DNA from 3 places in the Pseudomonas sp. Con_6 genome. Region 1 is predicted to be linked to each of the others. Evidence: riboswitches for the same ligand, from Rfam matches in the RefSeq annotation. Region 1 holds a riboswitch; each other region holds the start of a gene.
The links. A riboswitch is a leader RNA that binds a small molecule or an ion and turns the genes downstream of it on or off. The one in region 1 is predicted to bind cobalamin.
Positions count from the first base shown of each region.

Region 2: linked by a shared signal. The riboswitch ahead of AC5QPF_RS21595 (TonB-dependent receptor domain-containing protein) and the one ahead of cobO (cob(I)yrinic acid a,c-diamide adenosyltransferase) in region 1 are both predicted to bind cobalamin.
Region 3: linked by a shared signal. The riboswitch ahead of AC5QPF_RS19260 (LysR substrate-binding domain-containing protein) and the one ahead of cobO (cob(I)yrinic acid a,c-diamide adenosyltransferase) in region 1 are both predicted to bind cobalamin.

Region 1 covers NZ_CM182011.1:1,738,953-1,745,626, reverse strand. Annotated here, with positions in the region: gene cobD (threonine-phosphate decarboxylase CobD) at 1-691, opposite strand, end outside; gene cbiB (adenosylcobinamide-phosphate synthase CbiB) at 684-1,592, opposite strand; gene bluB (5,6-dimethylbenzimidazole synthase) at 1,589-2,239, opposite strand; gene AC5QPF_RS07985 (cobyrinic acid a,c-diamide synthase CobB) at 2,236-3,531, opposite strand; gene cobO (cob(I)yrinic acid a,c-diamide adenosyltransferase) at 3,528-4,139, opposite strand; cobalamin riboswitch at 4,264-4,484, opposite strand; gene AC5QPF_RS07975 (hypothetical protein) at 4,627-5,205, shown strand; gene AC5QPF_RS07970 (PQQ-dependent sugar dehydrogenase) at 5,437-6,674, shown strand, end outside.
Region 2 covers NZ_CM182011.1:4,850,570-4,857,243, reverse strand. Annotated here, with positions in the region: gene ctlX (citrulline utilization hydrolase CtlX) at 1-103, opposite strand, end outside; gene AC5QPF_RS21605 (ABC transporter substrate-binding protein) at 237-1,151, opposite strand; gene AC5QPF_RS21600 (NAD(P)H-dependent oxidoreductase subunit E) at 1,148-1,498, opposite strand; gene AC5QPF_RS21595 (TonB-dependent receptor domain-containing protein) at 1,568-3,520, opposite strand; cobalamin riboswitch at 3,638-3,842, opposite strand; gene folD (bifunctional methylenetetrahydrofolate dehydrogenase/methenyltetrahydrofolate cyclohydrolase FolD) at 3,948-4,802, opposite strand; tRNA gene AC5QPF_RS21585 (tRNA-Arg) at 5,081-5,157, shown strand; tRNA gene AC5QPF_RS21580 (tRNA-His) at 5,196-5,271, shown strand; tRNA gene AC5QPF_RS21575 (tRNA-Leu) at 5,325-5,409, shown strand; tRNA gene AC5QPF_RS21570 (tRNA-His) at 5,468-5,543, shown strand; gene AC5QPF_RS21565 (DUF6388 family protein) at 5,717-6,022, shown strand; gene tig (trigger factor) at 6,220-6,674, shown strand, end outside.
Region 3 covers NZ_CM182011.1:4,331,133-4,337,806, forward strand. Annotated here, with positions in the region: gene AC5QPF_RS19230 (TonB-dependent siderophore receptor) at 1-528, opposite strand, end outside; gene AC5QPF_RS19235 (FecR domain-containing protein) at 667-1,620, opposite strand; gene AC5QPF_RS19240 (sigma-70 family RNA polymerase sigma factor) at 1,617-2,144, opposite strand; gene AC5QPF_RS19245 (hypothetical protein) at 2,236-2,676, opposite strand; gene AC5QPF_RS19250 (zinc-binding dehydrogenase) at 2,770-3,759, opposite strand; gene AC5QPF_RS19255 (LysR substrate-binding domain-containing protein) at 3,865-4,761, shown strand; cobalamin riboswitch at 4,813-5,010, shown strand; gene AC5QPF_RS19260 (LysR substrate-binding domain-containing protein) at 5,137-6,060, shown strand; partial or broken gene AC5QPF_RS19265 (MAPEG family protein) at 6,084-6,500, opposite strand; gene AC5QPF_RS19270 (DUF2834 domain-containing protein) at 6,497-6,674, opposite strand, start outside.

The DNA.
Region 1 (6,674 bases):
CCAGGATCCGCGTCGGCCCGCTGATCGACCAGGGCCCGATGTCTTCCGCCAGCGCCCTCAGCAACAGCGGCTCGGCCAGGACGAAACCAAGACGCACCCCGGCCAGGCCGAAGAACTTGCCGAAAGAGCGCAGGATGATCAGCCCTTGCCGCTGGCTGTCGGCGGCGATGCTCTGCTCCGGCGTGTTGTCCATGAAGGCTTCGTCCACCAGCAGCCAGCCACCATGGCGCTTCAGGCGCTCCAGCCAGGCCAGCAGGGTCTGCCGCGGCAGCACCCGGCCGGTGGGGTTGTTGGGGTTGACCAGCACCAGCACGTCGAGGTCGTCCAGTTGCCCTTCGACCTCGGTCTCGTTCAGCTCCCGCACCTGATGCCCCGCGCGACGCCAGGCCTCGGCGTGCTCGGCGTAGCACGGCGACAGCACGCCCACCACACCGCGCGGACGCAGGCGCGGCAGGGCCTGGATCGCCGCCTGCGAGCCGGCCACCGGCAACAGCTCGCTGACGCCGTAATAGGCACGGGCAGCCTGCTCCAGACCATCCTCGGTTTCCGGCAGGCGTGCCCACGCGCGCTCCGGGATGTCCGGCACCGGGAACGGCCAGGGCGCGATGCCGCTGGACAGGTCCAGCCACGCTTCGCGAGGGATGCCATAGCATTCGACCGCCCGCTGCAGGCGACCACCGTGTTCAAGCATAGAGTTCAGCTCCCAGGCACAGCAGCAACAGCCATAGCCAGACACCCTGGCAGACCAGGCGCCAACCACGCTCGATGGCTCCGGCGTCGGCCGCCGGGCCTTCGCCCAGGCGCGCGCGCTCATGCAATTCACCATGATAGACAGCCGGGCCACCCAGCTCGACACCGAGGGCCCCTGCACCTGCCGCCATCACCGGGCCGGCGTTCGGGCTGTCCCATTTCGGCGCCTGCTGGCGCCAGCATTTCAGGGCCAGACGAGTCTTGCCCAGCAGCGCATAGGTCAGCGCCACCAGGCGCGCCGGGATGTAGTTGAGGACATCATCGATGCGCGCGGCGGCCCAGCCAAAGCGCCCGAAACGCTCGTTGCGGTAGCCCCACATGGCATCGAGGGTATTGCACAGGCGATAGAGCACCACTCCCGGCGCACCGGCAATGGCGAACCAGAACAGCGCGGCGAACACCGCGTCGCTGCCGTTCTCCAGCACCGATTCGGTGGCGGCGCGGGCCACGGCGGTTTCATCCAGCTCGCGGGTTTCCCGGCTGACCAGATAGCCGACGCGCTTGCGCGCCTCGTCCAGGTCGCCGCCGCGCAGGGCATCGGCCACCGGCTGCACGTGTTCGCCGAGGCTGCGCAGGCCGAGGGCGCAGTACAGGGCGAGGATTTCCACCAGCCAGCCGATGTACGGCAGCCAGGACAGTGCGGTGGCCAGCAGGGTCAGCGGCACCACGGCGAGGAACCAGGCGGTGACGCCGTGGCTGCGCCAGCCGCGGCCGCCCGCATTGAAACGTTGCTCCAGGCGCCCGGCCATGCGGCCGAAAGCCACCAGCGGATGCCAGCGCCGCGGCTCGCCCAGCAGCGCATCCAGCGCCACCCCGGCCACGGTCAGCAGGGCCACACTCATTCGTTTTCTCCCCAATGATTTTCAAACAGCATGTCGGCCAGCGGTCGCGCCGTGGTCCAGCCTTCCAGGGCGAGCATCGGCGCCGGGTAGAACTCGCGCACCGGCCCCAGGCAGAGGATCGCCAGCGGCTTGGCCCCGGCCGGCATACCCAGCAGGTCGGCCAGGGCCTGCGGGTCGAACAGCGACACCCAGCCCATGCCCAGGCCTTCGCCGCGAGCAGCCAGCCAGAGGTTCTGGATCGCGCAGGACAGCGAGGCCAGGTCCATTTCCGGCAAGGTGCGGCGGCCGAAGATATGCGCTTCGCGCTTGTCCATCAGCGCCGCCACCAGCAGTTCGGCGCAGTCGTTGATGCCTTCGACCTTGAGTTGCATGAATTCGTCGGAGCGCTGCCCCAGTGCCTCCGCGGTGCGCTGGCGCTCATCCTCGACCAGGGCCTGGATGCGCTGGCGCAGGTCGCGGCGGGTGATGCGGATAAAGCGCCAGGGCTGCATCAGGCCGACGCTGGGTGCCTGGTGCGCGGCTTCCAGCAGGCGGGCGAGCAGTTCCGGGGCGACTTCGCCGCCGCTGAAATGGCGCATGTCGCGGCGCTCACCGATGGCGCGATAGATCGCCGCGCGTTCGGCCTCGCTATAGGCGTGTTCGCTCATGGCGCCAGCAGCGCCGCCGTCGCGTCGGGGTTGGACGGGAAGTAGAAGTGCACGTAGGAGGCGGTCAGGCGGCCAATGCGGTACACCGCTTCCGCGCCGCGTCCGCCGTTAGGGCTCTGGCCGCGGGCGATCGGCTCCAGTTCGGTGCTGGTCAGGGAATGGTGATAGGTGTGACCGCGCAGGGTGCCTTCCGGCAGTTCAACGGCCTGCAGGGCCAGGGCCGCCAGGCGCTTCTGCATCGTCGCCTCGCCCGCCAGCAGGCCCGCCAGTTCGGCGCGCTCGCCAGCAACATCGGTCAGGGCGTCGAGCAGGTAGAGCATGCCGCCGCACTCGGCGAGCAACGGCTTGCCGGCCTGGTGATGGGCGCGGATCGCCACCAGCATCGGCGTGTTGGCGGCCAGAGCGTGATGGTGCAGCTCGGGGTAGCCGCCGGGCAAGTACAGGCTGTCCGCCGTCGGCAGTTCGCAGTCATGAATCGGCGAGAAGAAGCTCAGCTCGGCGCCCATCGCCCGCAATAGATCAAGGTTGGCACCGTAGGTGAAGGCGAAGGCTTCGTCGCGGGCCACGGCGATGCGCACGCCGGCCAAATGCGGTTCGACGGCACGCGGCTCGGGGGCCGCGAACGCCACCGGCGGCGGCAGGGACGACTGGCAGCTGTCACCGAGGGCCTTGGCGGCGGCGTCGAGGCGCAGGTCAAGATCGGTCAGTTCGCTGGCCTGGACCAGCCCCAGGTGGCGGCTCGGCAGTTCGATCCCGGTCTCCCGGGACAAGCCGCCATACCAGCGCAGGCCTTCAGTGAGGCTGCCTTCCAGCAGTTGCGCATGGCGCAAGGTGCCGACGCGGTTGGCCAGCACGCCGGCGAACGGCAGGTCAGGCTGGTAGCGCGCCAGGCCCAGGGCCAGGGCGCCGAAGGTCTGGGCCATGGCCGTACCGTCGATCACCGCCAGCACCGGCACGCCGAAATGGCGGGCCAGGTCGGCACTGGACGGAGTGCCGTCGAACAGTCCCATGACCCCTTCGATCAGGATCAGGTCCGCCTCAGCGGCGGCTTCCCAGAGCAGGCGGCGGCTTTCCTCGGCACCGACCATCCACAGGTCGAGCTGGTACACCGGCGCGCCACTGGCACGTTCGAGAATCATCGGATCGAGGAAGTCAGGTCCGCATTTGAACACGCGGACCTTGCGCCCCTGATTGCGATGCAGGCGGGCCAGAGCTGCGGTCACGGTGGTCTTGCCCTGGCCGGAGGCCGGAGCCGCGATCAGAACCGCCGGGCAGTGCCGGGTGTCGCTCATAGTTCGACGCCCTTCTGGGCACGGATGCCAGCCTGGAAGGCATGCTTGACCATGCCCATCTCGGTGACGGTGTCGGCCAGTTCGATCATCTCGTCCTTGGCGCCGCGGCCAGTGACGATCACGTGCTGCATCGGCGGACGGGCCTGCAGGTCACCGAGCACCTGATCCAGGTCAAGGTAGCCATGCTTGAGGGCGATGTTCAATTCGTCCAGCACCACGAAGCCGATGCTCGGGTCCTGCAGCAGTTGCCGCGACACGGCCCAGGCCGCTTCGGCGGCAGCGATGTCGCGCTGGCGGTCCTGGGTTTCCCAGGTGAAGCCCTCGCCCATCACGTGGTAGCGCACCTGCTCGGGGAAGCGGCGGAAGAACAGCTCTTCGCCGGTGGCGTTGCGGCCCTTGATGAACTGCACCACGCCACACTGCATGCCGTGGCCGAGGGCGCGGGCGAGCATGCCGAAGGCCGAGCTGCTCTTGCCCTTGCCGTTGCCGCTGAGCACCAGCAGCAGGCCGCATTCGTGGGGGGAATTGGCGATGCGCTCGTCGATCACCGCTTTCTTGCGCTGCATGCGCGCCAGGTGGCGTTCGTCACGTTCGGGGGATTCGCTCATCGGGGGTCTCCGCGGGCCACTGTCGACAGGCGGGAAGCGACGACAGCTGGAAAGGTGGCCACGGGGGGACAGGCGCAGGCGTCGGGCGACAGGGCCCGGCAAACCGCGCATCACCCTCCGTGATGCCGTTGACTGTTTGCAGGCCGGTCTCCGGGCTCATGAGTGGACCTTCACGGTCCCGACCGGGCGCCTTCCCGGGGTGGATACCCAGTGGCCTTGCGCGGTCTTGGCTCATCTACCGTTGCGGGGGCAGCGCCGGGATCGCACGTCTTGCGTGCCCACCGGCTTCCCTGTTTCACCCTGTCGACGCCGAGGTCACAGAGCACCTGAAACAAGTCGCGAAGGTTAGAGGGTTGCATCCGGAGCGTCAATTGGAGACGGCGGTCACAGCCCGGACCAATGGCACTATCCGCAGGCTGTGCCATGGTGATATCAAATCGCCATGGTTTTCGCTGTACTCGTACAACAATTACGAAAGGAGAGCAGCATGCAAGGCCTGATTCTCAACAACCCTCGGCTTGAATTCCTGCGTCCGGCGCTGGAGCGTTGGGGCGAATCCATCGAGCGCTTCAACCAGGTCCTGGGTGATGGCGAAGGTCCTTACTGGCAAGGCGTCCAAGCCAACCTCGGCACGCTATCCGCAGCCATCTGGCAGGCAGAACTCGTGACCTTGCAGGGCTACCAGAGCAAGAAGCAGCGCGATGAAGGCGAACGCGGCGCGCACTGCGACCTGCTGATCGCCAGCCGTGATGAATCGGCCTACCTGCATGCCGAGCAGCGCTGGCCGAAGGTGGGACGCCTGGACCTCAGTGGTGCCTTGCAGGAAACCGGCGCGGTGGCGAAAGGCATCGCCTATCCGAGCCAGCTGAAGCTCGCGGCGCTGTTCGTCAGCCCGGTGAAGCTGGAAAAGCATGCCAGCCCGGAAGAGTTGCAGGACATGGTGGATGACCTGCAGAAGCACAATGCCTGTGCCATTGCCTGGTGTTTCCCGTATGGGTATCGCAAGCTGCATGATGAGTTCGGGCAGTACTATCCTGGGGTGGCGTTGTTGTTGAAGCAGGTTTGACCCTGAAATGCCTGTCTTGAGCCTTGTAGCGTCCTTGAGATCGAGCGCCGCCCGCGCGGCGCTCGATCTCAAGGACGCTACAAGGCTCAAGGCGAGCACCTGCAAGCCCTGATACATTCCCAAACCAAGCATCCGGATTCATACAGCCCCCACCCCATATCCAACTGAACCACCCTCCCCCGCCCCACCTCTGACCTGTAACGCCCCCACCGTTACGCGAAGGAGTCGAGCATGTCCTCACTGCGCATTGCCGTGCTGCTGGCCCTCACCACCGGCCTGACCGCCTGTGGCGAATCCGCGCGCCTGCAGGTCACCGATGGCAGCGGCCCGTCGCCGCAACTGCCGGAACCGAACAAGACCCTGATCCCCACGGTGAACATCGCCCCGGCCGTGGGCTGGGCCGGTGGCGCCAAGCCAACCGCCGCCCAAGGCACCCAGGTCGCGGCCTTCGCCGACGGCCTGGACCACCCGCGCTGGCTCTACGTGCTGCCCAACGGCGACGTGCTGGTGGCGGAAACCAATGCACCGGAGAAACCCGAGGACGGCAAGGGCATCCGCGGCTGGGTAATGAAGAAGGTCATGGCCAAGGCCGGCGCCGGCGTGCCCAGCCCCAACCGCATCACCCTGCTGCGCGATGCCGACAAGGACGGCGTCGCGGAAACCCGCACGGTATTCCTCAAGGACCTGAATTCGCCGTTCGGCATGACCCTGGTCGGCAACGAGCTGTACGTCGCCGACACCGACCGCCTGCTGCGCTTCAAGTACCAGGACGGCGCCACCTCGCTGGAGGGACCGGGTGAGCCGGTCACCGACCTGCCGGGTGGTCCGCTCAACCACCACTGGACCAAGAACGTCATCGCCAGCCGCGACGGCAAGAAGCTCTACGTCACCGTCGGCTCCAACAGCAACGTCGCCGAGAACGGCATGGACAAGGAGAAGGAGCGCGCAGCGATCTGGGAAGTGGATCCGGCCACGGGCCAGCACCGGGTGTTCGCCTCCGGCCTGCGCAACCCCAACGGCCTGGCGTGGGAGCCCCATAGCGGACAACTATGGACCGCAGTGAACGAGCGCGACGAGATCGGCAGCGACCTGGTCCCGGACTACATAACCTCGGTGCGTGACGGCGGGTTCTATGGCTGGCCATACAGCTACTACGGCCAGCATGTCGACGTGCGCGTCCAGCCTGGCGACCCGAACCTGGTGGCCAAGGCCCTGGTGCCGGACTACGCGGTAGGCCCGCATACCGCCTCGCTGGGCCTGGCCTTCGCCGACGGGACGCTGCCGCCGCCGTTCGACCAGGGTGCGCTGATCGGCCAGCATGGCTCGTGGAACCGCAAGCCCCATAGCGGCTACAAGGTGCTGTTCGTGCCGTTCAGCAGCGAAGGCAAGCCGGCGGGCAAGCCGATCGACCTGTTGACGGGCTTTTTGAATGACAACGGCAAGGCGATGGGGCGGCCGGTGGGCGTGGT
Region 2 (6,674 bases), 3.1 Mb from region 1:
CGGCATCCAGCACGGGCTTCTGGAAGCGGTTGTTGAGGGCGGTGTCCGGGTTGAAGGCGAACCGCGCCGGGCGGATCATCAGGACCGTATTTGTTGTTTGCATCGGGGCACGCATCCGGGGTTGGCGATGCGTTCATTGTCCTCCCGATGCCGGCGCAATCCCGGCTGAAGCACATGGGGCGCCCAGCCGGGAAAGCTGAAACCGGTGATTTAACAGCCGAATCGGCTGCGCGCCTTCAATCGCTGATTCGTGCCAGCTCCCGGGCCAGTTGCAGGGCAGTGCGGGCGCTGTGTTCGCCGGCGACCAGGTGGGTGAAGGGAATGTCGATCATGCGGTTCTCGCGCACCGCGCGCAGGTGCGACAGGGCCGGGTGCTCGCGCAGGTAGTCACGCTTGGCGCTGGCCGGGGACCAGACTGCGTCGGCCAGAAGGAGTACGTCCGGGTCCTGGCGGAGCAGGGTTTCGGCGTCCACCGTGACCCGGTGCAGGGCGATATCGGCGAAGAGGTTGCGTCCGCCGGCCACTGCGATCAGTTCGGTGACGAAGCCGCGGCTGCCTTCGCTGTCCAGGCCCTGGGTCTGGTTGTCCAGGTAGAAGACCTGCAGCGGCTTGTGCCTGGAGGCGAGAGCTCGGGTCTGTTGCAGGTCCTCGCGCTGGCGGGCGATCAGTGCTTCGGCGCGGGCCTGGCGGCCGAGCAGGGCGCCGAGGGTGCGCAGGTCGTGTTCGATGGCGGCGAAGCCGGAGGCGGGCGGGATGGCGCAGGCGTCTTCCAGCAGGTAGCTGGCGATGCCCAGGCGACTCAGGTCGTGGCGCGAACCGACGCCGTCACGAAAGGCGCTGGCGAAGCCGCCGACCACCAGGTCGAAGCGTCCGGCGTAGAAGACTTCCTGAGAGGGGTATTTGCGCGATAGCAGGGGGACGCCGCGGTAGCGGTTTTCCTTCAGGGCGTCGGCGTCGTCATCTATATAGCTGACGGCGGCCAGGGCGGGGCCTGCCCCCAGGGCCAGCAACAGGTCGGCGGCGTGCTGGTTGAGGGCCAGGATGCGTTGTGGCGCCGGGGTCTTGAGCGTCCAGGTTTCGCCGCAATTCGGGTAGTCGAAGGCCTGGGCGCAGGAGCAGGCCAGCAGCAACAGCCACGTCAGGTGCTTCATTGGCGGTCTCCGTTGAGCAGCAGGTCCTGGACCGGGCGACCGTCCACCAGGTGTTCACGGACCAGGCGTCGGGCATCGTCGTGACTGGCGATGCGGTACCAGCAACGGTCCGGGTAGACCGTCGCCACCGGGCCGAGGTTGCAGGGGAACTGGCAGTGGGTACGGGTCAACAGGACGCCGTTGGCGGTTTCCATGCGTTGTGCGGTCAGCAGTTCGCTGCGCACCGTCTTCCAGACTTTCAGGGCGCCGCGCAGGGTACAGCGCGGGCCGGTGCAGAGCATGACGTGGCGGGCGTGGTCGGGGATGTGCGACCACTCGGGGTTGCAGGGGATGTCTTGTTCGTTCATGGACTGTCCTTCGAAATCCGTCGACCCGACGCGGACCTTGGAGCGGGTCCGTGTCGGTCACACAGCGGCCTAGAAGCTGTAGGTGTACCGCGCTTCTGCTGTGAACGGCCGCCCCAGGTTGCTCACCCGCGGCGAGCTGGAATCCATGCTGGTGGTGTAGTCACGGTCCAGCAGGTTCTCCAGCAGCAGGCTCAGGCGGTGCTGGCGCTGGCCGTCCAGGTAGCGGTAGGCATCAGCATCGACCACGGTGTAGTGGCCATAGTCGATATCCCGCGGGCTGATCACGCTGCCGATGTAGCGCACCGCGGCACCGGCACCCCACATGCGGTCGGCGGACTCGTAGCCGACCCGGCTGCGGGCGAAGTAATGCGGGATGTTGTTGATGGTCGCGCCGTTGCGCGACTCGGTGAGGTTGCGGGTCATGTCCGCCTGCACCTGCCAGCGGTCGCTGAGCTGCACCTGGCCGTTGAGTTCGAAGCCGCGCACGGTGATCTCGCCGTCGCCGTTGACCCACTGGCTGTCGACGAGGGTGATCAGGTCTTCGATGCGCCGATGGAAGAGCGTGCCGCTGACGCTGTACGGCTGGCCGTTGGCCAGGTTGCTGTAGTCCAGGCCCAGCTCCGCATTGCGGCTTTTCTCGGCCTTGAGGTTCGGGTTGCCCATCTCGTCGCCCGGCTCGTTGACGTACAGTTGCTCGGCGTTCGGCAGCTTGTAGGCCGAACCGAACTGGCCGCGCAGCTTGAGGTTGTCGGTGAGGTCGTAGAGCGAGGTGAACATGCCCACGGTGGCACTGTCGCCGCCGCTCAGGTGCTCGCGGCGTACGCCGATGCTCGGGTGCCAGTCGGGCAGGGCGGTGATCTCGGGGCGCAGTTGCACATACAGGGCGTGGGCTTCGGCCTGGTTCTGGTCGATCTTCAGGACATCGTCCTTGCCCTTGTAGAACTGGTTGTCGGTACCGAACACCAGGGTGTGGTTGCCGGGCAGCACCGCCGTGCCTTCGGCCTGCACGCCCCAGTCGCTGAAGCCCCAGTAGTCGTTGTGGTTGACCACCCGGGTGCTGCCGTCGGTGTTGTTGTAGACCCGGTTGTAGTTGGTGTCCCAGTCGTTCATGTGGCCCTTGACGAAGTAGCTGAAGTCTTCGTTCAGGTGCTGCTGGAAGGTCGCCGTGGCGATCTGCTGGACCCGGTCGTTGGTGGTGTTGCGGTTGGAGGTCGGGCGCAGGAAGTCGAGGCTGGCGGCGCTGTACTGGTAGAACAGTTCCAGGCGGCTGGTATCGCCGAAGCTCTGCGCGGCCTTGGCGCCGAAGGTGTTGACCTCGTAGCTGCGCTTGCGGTCGCTCACCGTCGCGGCGATGTCGCTGCTGCGGTACGGCTGGTAGCCCTCGGAAATGTTGTGGCTGACATAGGCGAGCAGGCCGAGGTCGCCGAAGCTGTTGCTGAAGATCCGTTCGATGCGTGCATCGCCATTGCGCCCGGCGAAGCTGTCGACCCCCAGGTTGACCTGGCCGGAGGCATCGCGGGACTGGGCGTTGCGGGTGACGATATTGATCACTCCGGACACCGCCTGGGTGCCGAACAGCAGGCTCTGGCCGCCCTTGAGCACTTCGATGCGCTCGATCGCTGCGGCGGGGAGGGTGTCGATGTAGATGCCGCCGTAGAGGCGGTTGTTCAGGCGTACGCCGTCGAGGAGGATCAGGGTGTCGTCGTTGCGCCCGCCCAGCAGCGAATAGGTGCCGTAGTCGAACGGGCCCTGCTTGGGCGCGACGTACAGGCCGGGGACGAACATCTGCAGGACACGGGTGATGTCGGCGCTGGGGCCGGCGCGCTCGATCTGCTCGCGCTCCACCACCTCCACCTTGCTGCCGTAGCGGGCCATCTGCCCGATGGTGTTGGATTCCACCGGCGGCGCCGAGACGATCTGCTGGGCGAGGGTGAGTGCGTCGGCGGCGTGGAGTGCCGCAGGGCTGCCAAGCAGGCAACCGAGAACCGCGCGCGCGATTGGAGTGAAGGATGTGTTGCTCATTGACTTCTCGAAAGTAAATTTCGGGAAGCGCACAGGAGGGTACTGGCGAACGCGCGCCAGACTACCGGCTCGTGCCCGCCCACCGCAGGTTTGCCAAATGACTGACGAGTCCTTTCTCCAGTCGTGATGCTTCAGGCCGGTCTCCGGGCTTGCGAGGATGGAAGCCATTCGCCTTCCCATGCGTCATGCGCACAGTGGCCTGTTGAGTGCTTCACTCGCTTACCGTTGCGGGGGCAGCGCCGGACTTGTCGTTGAAGACGCACCGGCTTCCCGTTTCACCTGCTGCACGGCGGCAGCAGACACCTGAAAACGGGCGGCATCTGACCATCGGGATGACCGTTCGTCAACCTGAAGGAGGGGGCTTGGTAAAACGCGGACACAAAAACGGCACCCGAAGGTGCCGTTCTGTTTGTAGCGCCGTGCGGGATTACTGGTGCAGTTCTTCCGCGGCGTACAGGGTGTTTTCCAGCAGGCAGGCGCGGGTCATCGGGCCGACGCCGCCTGGCACCGGGGTGATCCAGCCGGCGCGGGGCAGGGCGGTCTCGTAGACCACGTCGCCGACCAGCTTGCCGTCTTCCTGGCGGTTGATGCCGACGTCGATGACGATGGCGCCTTCCTTGATCCACTCACCCTTGACCAGGCCCGGCTTGCCGGCGGCGACCACCACCAGGTCGGCACGGTTGACGTGGCCGGCGAGGTCCTTGGTGAAGCGGTGGGTGACGGTGACGGTGCAGCCGGCCAGCAGCAGTTCCATGGCCATCGGGCGACCGACGATGTTGGAGGCGCCGACGACCACGGCGTTCATGCCGTAGAGGTCCTGGCCGGTGCTTTCCAGCAGGGTCATGATGCCTTTCGGGGTGCACGGGCGCAGCAGCGGGATACGCTGGGCCAGCCGGCCGATGTTGTACGGGTGGAAACCGTCGACGTCCTTGTCCGGGCGAATGCGCTCCAGCAGCAGGGAGGCGTCGAGGTGCGCCGGCAGCGGCAGTTGCAGCAGGATGCCGTCGATGTTCGCGTCATCGTTGAGGCGATCGATCAGGTCGGTCAGTTCCTGCTGGGAGGTCGTGCTCGGCAGGTCGAAGGCTTGCGAAATGAAGCCGACTTCCTCGCAGTCCTTGCGTTTGTGCGATACATACACCTGGGAGGCGGGGTCGGTGCCAACCAGGATCACCGCCAGGCCCGGGGTGCGCAGACCCTGCTGGCGGCGTTCAACGACACGTTGGGCGATCTGCTGGCGCAGGCTGGCGGCGATCGCCTTGCCGTCGATAAGTTGTGCAGTCATGACGGGTGATTAACCATCGAGAGAAAAAAGAGCGCGCATTCTCTCATGAGCAAGGCGAAGGGCAAAGGCGCTTGGTCCGGCAAATACCCTAAGCCCTTCAATAAAATGAAATTTTTCGAGAAATATGTTGACGGTGTTACAGGCCGTCTATAAGATGCGCCTCACTTGTCGGGCAGGGCCTAGCACTGGTTAGCAAGGTCGGGAAGAATAAGCGAATTCTGGCTTGTTCGGTACGGCTAACGTTAATTTGTAATCGCAAGCGAAAGCAGATTAAATATGCGCCCGTAGCTCAGCTGGATAGAGCATCCGCCTTCTAAGCGGATGGTCGCAGGTTCGAGTCCTGCCGGGTGCGCCAATCAAGGCAGCTTTGGCACAAGTAGCAGATGCGATATGGTGGACGTAGCTCAGTTGGTAGAGCGCAGGATTGTGATTCCTGTGGTCGAGGGTTCGATTCCCTTCGTCCACCCCATATTCTGAAAGGCGCCTGATGAAAGTCTGGCGCCTTTGCTTTAGATGCTTCACGCGGACGTGGTGAAATTGGTAGACACACTGGATTTAGGTTCCAGCGGCGCAAGCTGTAAGAGTTCGAGTCTCTTCGTCCGCACCATTCAAGCTTTCAGCGCCTGCGAGTGAGGTGCGAGAAAGCAGCAAGTCAGCAACAGATGGTGGACGTAGCTCAGTTGGTAGAGCGCAGGATTGTGATTCCTGTGGTCGAGGGTTCGATTCCCTTCGTCCACCCCATATTCTGAAAGGCGCCTGGTGAAAACCAGGCGCCTTTTTCGTTTGGGGTTGTCCGGGTATCTGTGGCGTACGGTGCTTTTGCCGCCTGAGGCATCTAGTAAGCCGCAAATGAAAACTGATAGATTTCAGCCGGTTGAACGAAAATGCCGGCACTCCGGCGAACAGGTATAAAGATGATTGCAAAAGAATTCCGCCAAGCGGCCGCCCTGGAGCGTTTCGTCCAGGCCAATCCGCAGCTGGTTGCGGAAATCGCGGCGCTGAGCGAAGCCGAGCAGCAGCAACAGATTCAGTGGGCGTTCGAAGATGAGGCCCACGAACAGGGTGTCGAGCCTTGGGAGCTGACCTTGCGCCTGATCGCCGAATCGCCCGAAGAACTGCAGGCCATGCGCCTGGAGGTTCACCGTGAAGTGGCGCAAGCGCTGGGGATGAGCTGGGAAGAATACTGCGGCTTCAACGAGATCGACGGTCCCGCTTCCTGAGTGTGTCGTTCATCTATCGTTCCGGGTGGTTCAATGCCTGTTTTTGTCGTCCGGACAATTAGCGAAATCAATGAAAGCCGGCGCCATTCGCCTCCGGGCCGAACAGGGTGACTTCTGGTGGCTGAGCTACTAGAATGCTTGCCCTTGATTCTGGAGTCGGGTATCGCCGGCTAACGTCTGTGCAACGAGGAATATTCATGCAAGTTTCTGTTGAAAATACTTCCGCTCTCGAGCGTCGTATGACCATCGCCGTTCCGGCAGAGCGCGTCGAGACCGAAGTCAACAAGCGTCTGCAACAGACTGCCCGTCGCGCCAAGGTTCCGGGCTTCCGTCCTGGCAAAGTGCCTATGAGCGTGATCCGTCAGCGTTATGAAGATGCTGCCCGTCAGGAGGCGTTCGGTGATCTGGTTCAGGCTTCCTTCTACGAAGCCGTGGTCGAGCAGAAGCTGAACCCGGCTGGCGCCCCTGCCGTCGAGCCAAAGTCGTTCGAAAAGGGCAAGGACCTGGAATTCGTCGCCATCTTCGAAGTGTTCCCTGAGTTCACCGTTGCCGGTTTCGACTCGATCGCCGTCGAGCGCCTGAGCGCCGATGTCGCCGACGCCGACCTGGACAACATGCTGGAAGTCCTGCGCAAGCAGAACACCCGCTTCGA
Region 3 (6,674 bases), 2.6 Mb from region 1:
GCCATCGACCTGGATACCGGGGGTGTAGCGCAGGGCGTCGCTGACCGACATCGAGCCACGAGCCTTGATTTCGTCCTGAGTCACGATGTTGATGGTCTGCGGCGTCTCCAGAACCGAGGTGTCGGTCTTGGTCGCCGTCGCGGTACGCCTGGCGACGTAACCCTGGACTGGACCATAGGCGGACTCGCCCCGGGCATTGATGGTGCTCGGTGCCAACTCCGTGACCCCGTCGCCTTGGGGGAGCGGCGCCAGGCTGTAACGGCCATCGCCTTCCTGGGCGGCGCGCAGGCCGCTGCCGCTGAGCAACAGCAGCAAGGCCTCGTCGACCCCATAATGCCCCGCCAGCCCGGCGGACTGCCGGCCACGGGTCAGGTTGGTGTCGAAGGACAGCACGATGCCCGACTCCGCGGCGAAGCGGGTCAACACCTCGCCAAGGTCGCCGCGCGCCAGCCGGTAGTCCTGTTCCTGTGCCGCGACAGCGGTCCCCGCGCCACCTGCCAGGCACGCCAGCAAAACATACCCGCGCATCCGCGCAGCGCCTGCAGACCGCTTGTCAAAACCCCACGTCATACTCATCGCTCTCTTCAGGATTGGCCAGCCATCGCTGGGTTCACCTGTGAGTCGGATGAGCGATCGCGATGTGTTCAGCGCGGCTGAAAAATATTCTCAGGCTGCGCTGACCGTGACCCAGTAGCGGGTGACGCGCTCGACCCGTACCGGCAGCGAGGTTGCCAAGGCGCGGAGGATCTGCTCGCTGTCGTCGAGGCGGAAGGTGCCGCTGATGCGCAACCCGGCCACTGCAGGTGCGCAGCGCAGCACACCGGGGCGATAGCGGGACAGCTCGTCGAGGAACAGGTCCAGGCGCTGGTCGTTGGCAATCATCAGGCCCTGGGTCCAGGCCCCCGCGCCGGTGGGCAACCGGTCCAGTGAAGCCAGCCCGTCGCTGTCGAACTCGCAGCGCTGGCCCTGACCCACGATCCGGCTTTCGCCACCAGGCAGGCTCACCCGCACCTGCTGGCTGAAGACGTCGAGCCGGGTCCGGTTGTCGAGCAGGCGCACGGCGAAGCGGCCCGGCCCGGCGTCGATGCGGCCATGGGCCGTGTCCACGCGACAGGCCTGCTGCTCGGGCACGTTGACCATCACCTCGCCCGCTTCCAGACGCAGGCAAGGCAGGGGGGCGGTTTCATCGAGATTGAGTGCCGACGCCGTGTCGAGGGTGAGCCGGATACCGTTGCCCAGGGTGATCGAGCGTCGCTCGCCGACGCCACTGCGATAGTCCGCCAGCCATGGCGAATGCCGCGTCTCGCGGTAGCCTCCCCAACCCAGCAGCGCACCGCCGAACAGCAGGCCGCAACCGCGGATCACGCCGCGGCGGGAGGCCTTGCGGCTTGCCCCGGCACGCGACAGTACCTGGTGTGCCGGAGTCCCCGGGGCACCCGCCACCTGCGCCTGCAAGCGTTCGGCCTGCTGCCAGGCCCAGGCATTGTGCGGCGCCGCGTCGAGCCAGCCTTGCCAGGCGCGGTAGTCCTCGGGCCGGGCATCGCCGCCGTTGAGCTGGCTGTACCAGTGCGCGGCCTGGCGGATGGCGGCCAGTTGATCGACCGTCAGCGTCGCCCTCACTGGCCATGGCTCAGGTTGTAGAGCATGCAATGCTCGGCCGCCCTGGCGACGTAACGGCGCACGGTCATCTCGGAGATGTCGAGTTCGACAGCGATGGCCCTGTACGACATGCCGTCCAGCTGCGACAGCAGGAACGCCCGGCGCACCTGCTCGCCGAGGGCGGCGAGCATGGCATCGAGCTCGTAGAGGGTTTCCAGCAGCACCAGGCGCTGCTCGGGCGACAGCTCCAAGGCTTCCGGCTGCTCGGCCAGGGTCTGCTGCCAGGCCCGCTCCAGGCGCAGGCGGCGCATATGGTCGATCATCATCCGCCGGGCGATGGTCGCCAGGTATCCCTTGGGCTCGCGCACCGCTTCGAGCTTGGCCGCAGCGTCGGCGGCGGTCATGACCCGGATGAATACGTCCTGCACCAGGTCGGCGGCCAGGTGTTGGCAGTTGACCCGCGGCCGCAGCCAGCCGTGCAGCCATTTGCTCTGGGACACGTACAGGCGACTGACCTGGGCGTGGAGGGAATCGGGGGATGGCATGCCGGACCGCCTTGTCGCGCAAATGGGAATTGTTCGCAATTTTATGCAAAACATTTCAGATCTGCCAAGGGCGAGATTGCTTCCACTCAGCTCATTCCGGAATACCGGTCACCTTGTGCAACGCACGCATCGCACAGGGTGGCCGCGCACCTTCCGGCTCAATCTGCTCGCACTGCTTCAACAGCGGATGGACATCGGCGAACTTCAGGCTGGCCAGTTGCGCAGCGTGCTGCTGCGACACGAAGCAATGCTCGAAGCGGTAGGCGGCATATACCTCGGGACGCAGGGGCGGGAAATCGTAGACCTCATCGACGATCGCCTTGAATACCTCAGGCATCTGCACGTCGGACACCGGCGGCGCGTAGGTGAGCAGATCACGCTTGGTCACCCCCGCTTCCCGGGCCCCAAGGGCTTGCTTGGCCAGGCTGATGGAGGCTTGCATGCCCTGGGGAAGCGGACAGTCGGAAGCGGCGAATATCGGTGCCGATGCCAGCGTGCCCAGCAGGGCGAGTACTGCAACCATCCTTGTCATTAAGGTTCCTTCCTGGTCTTTGGAGAATGCGGCCTTCGACTGGAAAGGCCAGCCGAGGTTCCCTGGTCGAGGGCCGCTACCTTGCCATCGGGGTTATACGGTGACCACCACCTTGCCGATCTGCTGGTTGGCCTCCAGGAATCGATGGGCATCACGGATATGGTCGAGGGTGAAGGTCCTGGCGATGATCGGTCGCAATGCGCCAGACGCCAGCCCATCCAGAATGAAGCTGCGGGCACGCCCGAGCGCTTCGTGGTCGGCGACGATTTCCGAATAGAGATAACCCTTGAGTGTCAGGCTCCTGCCCAGCACGGTGAACAACGGGAACGGCGTCGGCTCGGGACTCAATGCGCCGTATTCGAGCAGGATCCCGCCCCGGGCCATGCTCTGCGTCAGCGCCTCGAAGGCCGGACCGCCCACCGGATCGAACACGACCCGGGCGCCCTTTCCGTCCGTCAGCGCCATCACCCGCTCGACGATATCCTCCTCATCGCTGACGATCACATGAGCCGCACCGGCCTCCAGCAGTGCCTGGGCCTTGGCCCGGGTACGGGTGATCGCCACCGGCACGGCCCCCACCATCCGCGCGATCTGGAACGCGGCCAGACCGACACTGCTGGAAGCTGCGGTGACCAGCACGACATCCCCCCGTTGCAGCTTCGCCTGTTCTATCAAGGCGCCCCAGGCGGTGACGTACTGCATCCACGACGCCGCCGCCTCTTCGTATGGCTGGTTGTCCGGGCTCTTCACCACAAGGTGCGCCGGGACATTGACCACTTCGCCATAAGTGCCCCAGCGGGCGATATCCAGCGGCGGAATCAGCGCCACGGCATCGCCAACCTGCACGCCGCTGACCGCGCTGCCGATGGCGTTGACCAACCCCGCCGCCTCGTAGCCCAGGCGACTGGGGAACTGCGCCTCCTGCAGATAGGCGTGGTTGCGGAACATCACCTCGGCGCGATTCAGGCCGATGGCCTTGACCGCGATCTGTACCTCGTCCGCCGCAGGTGCCGGAACGTCCAGCTCTTCCAGCTGAAGAACGTCGGCGTCGCCGTATGCGTGGATCCTGACAATGCGTGCCATGGGAAACCCTCTTTCTCTCGATAGGACTGAAGCCGCAAATCTAGGCGTTGGCGGCCAGGCGATAAAGGCCTAGTCTGGCGGCAGACTGGAAACAGAGAGTTTGTAATGGATCGCCTCACGCAGATGGCTACCTTCGTCAAGGCCGTGGAACTGGGCTCGTTCAGCGCCGCTGCGGACGACCTCAACCTGTCGCCGCAACTGGTGGGCAAGCAGGTCAAGATGCTCGAACAGCACCTGGGCGTCTCCCTCCTGCATCGCACCACCCGCCGCCAGAGCCTGACCGACTTCGGTCGCGCCTTCTATCAACGGGCGAAGATGATCCTCGCCGACATGCAGGCCGCCGAAAGCCTCGCCGCCGTGACCCGCGGTACACCCAGCGGGCGGCTGCGCATCAACGCGCCGGTGACCTATGGCGTACGCACCCTGGCGCCGCGGCTGCTGGAGTACATGGTCAGGTATCCCCAGGTGGCGGTGGACCTGACCCTGTCCAATGACCTGGTGGATCTGGTCGAGGATGGCTATGACGTGGTGCTGCGCATCGGCGAGCTGGCCAGCAGCGGCTTGAAGGCCGTGCCGCTGGCGCCCTATCAGTGCGTGCTGTGTGCCGCACCGGCCTATCTGGCACGGCGACCGCCGATCATCAGTCCGTGGGACCTGCGCCAGCACGAATGCCTGGCCTTTGCTTTTTCCAACGGTCGTTCCGACTGGACCTTCGACGGACCGGAGGGACGTATCGACGTGCCGATTACAAGCAAACTGACGATCAATCAAGGCGACCCGCTGCTGGCCGCGGCAGTGGCAGGGCTCGGAGTGGTACTGCAACCGCAGGAACTGGTGGGCGATGCGCTGCGCGACGGCACCCTGGTGGCGCTGCTGCCACAGTACCGGGTGCCCGCCTCGCCGATGAACATGCTGTATGCGCCGGATCGGCGGATGACACCGAAACTGCGCAGCTTCCTCGACTTCATGCGCGAGGCGCTGGGACCACGGGGAACGCCATGATGCCTGCCGAGACAGCCCTGCAGGGCAACCTTTCCCTCCCCGCCCCGATGCTCTACCATCCTGGCCGCCGGTTTCCACCTCGGAATCAATAGGGAATCCGTCGCTCGCCCGCACGCGAGCCAAACGGAACTGCCCCCGCAACTGTAGGTGCCGAGCCCGCTCCTGAAACGCCACTGGACACGATCCGGGAAGGCTGGAGCCGGGCCATGACGCATCAGTCAGGAGACCTGCCGGCAAACATTCACCAACCGGCGGGGTGTCCGGGATGGCCATCCTTTGCCCTGTCCAGGGTGCTTGCTCCGTGCCTGCGCGGGGCTTGGCGATGCCTGTCCGTGTGTCTCTCCCGCACTGTTCGACGGGGGTCGACTGCAGCTCATGATCGATTTGAGACACCTGCGCACGCTTCATGCCCTGCGCGAAACCAACAGCCTGCCCGAGGCCGCCGAGCGCCTGCACCTGACCCAGTCGGCGCTGTCGCACCAGTTCCGCGAGCTGGAACATCGCCTCGGCCTGCCCGTGTTCGAGCGCAAGTCCAGGCCGGTGCGCTTCACCACCGCCGGCCTCAAGCTGCTGCAACTGGCCGACCAGGTGCTACCGCTGATCCGCAGCACGGAGCGCAACCTGGGCAAGCTGCTGGGCGGCAGCGCCGACCGCCTGCACATCGCCATCGAATGCCACAGTTGCTATCAGTGGCTGATGCCGTCCCTGGACGAATTTCGCAGCGCCTGGCCCGAGGTGGAACTGGACCTCGCCTCGGGATTGTCGTTCGCGCCGCTGCCGGCCCTGGAGCGCGGTGACCTCGATCTGGTGGTGACCTCGGACCCGGTGACCCTGCCCGGCATCACCTACGTGCCGCTGTTCGGCTACGAAGCCATGCTGGCCGTCGACAAGCATCATGCCTTGCGCAAGAAACCGTACCTGGTGCCAGCCGACCTCGCCGGCCAGACCCTGATCACCTACCCCATCGAGCGCGACCGCCTGGACATCTTCACCCGCTTCCTCGACCCGGCCGACGTCGAGCCGGCCCAGGTCCGCACCGCGGAAATGACCGTGATGATGATGCAACTGGTGGCCAGCGGCCGTGGGGTCTGCTGCCTGCCGAACTGGGCGCTGCACGAGTACACCTCGCGCGGTTATGTGATCGCCAGGCACCTGGGCCAGGACGGCTTGCAGGCCACACTGTTCGCAGCGGTGCGTAGCGACACGCTGGAGGTGCCATACATGAGTGATTTCCTGCTCACGGCCAAGGACATTTCCTTTGCCACGCTTGAGGGGGTGAATGCGGCGCCTGCTGGCTGACGATTACCGCTCAAGGTCTCCAGCACAGTAACCGTGACCATCGTGCAAAGCCCCAGCAAGCAAGCCGTTGCGACGCTGTAGAACAGCGTCCGCCACGGCTGCCAGCGAGCAAGGTAGGCCAGCGTGTGGAGGATCCGGGCCAGGGTGAACAGGACAAATAGCGACGTGCACAAGGCAGCCGACGTATCGAGGGCGATCGCCAACCCGCCAAGGGCAAAGAACACCGGAATGTTCTCCAGGTCATTGGCCCAGACCCGCGAAGCCCGTACGACCTCCGGGTGCTCGGTCGCCCGGGCCGGTCGCTGGAACACCGCGGCATCCTCCGGGTTCACGAAGGCCTTGAGGCGCAGGCCGAAGTAGCCCTGGTAACAGGACACAGCGAGCATCTTGGCGAACAGAACAACCACGCACAGGGCATAGACCGACAGGCTGCTACTCACGTCCGCTGCTCTCCCGCGAGCCCACGAACCGCCAGGTACAACAGCGGTCCCACTGAAACAAACACCGCCGTCAGCAGCAGATAGGGAAGCAATGCGCGGGTGGATCCGCCGCGCAGGCGATTGTCCCGGACCATCCAGAAGGCAGCCAGGCCGGCCATCAGGTACAGGTCGATG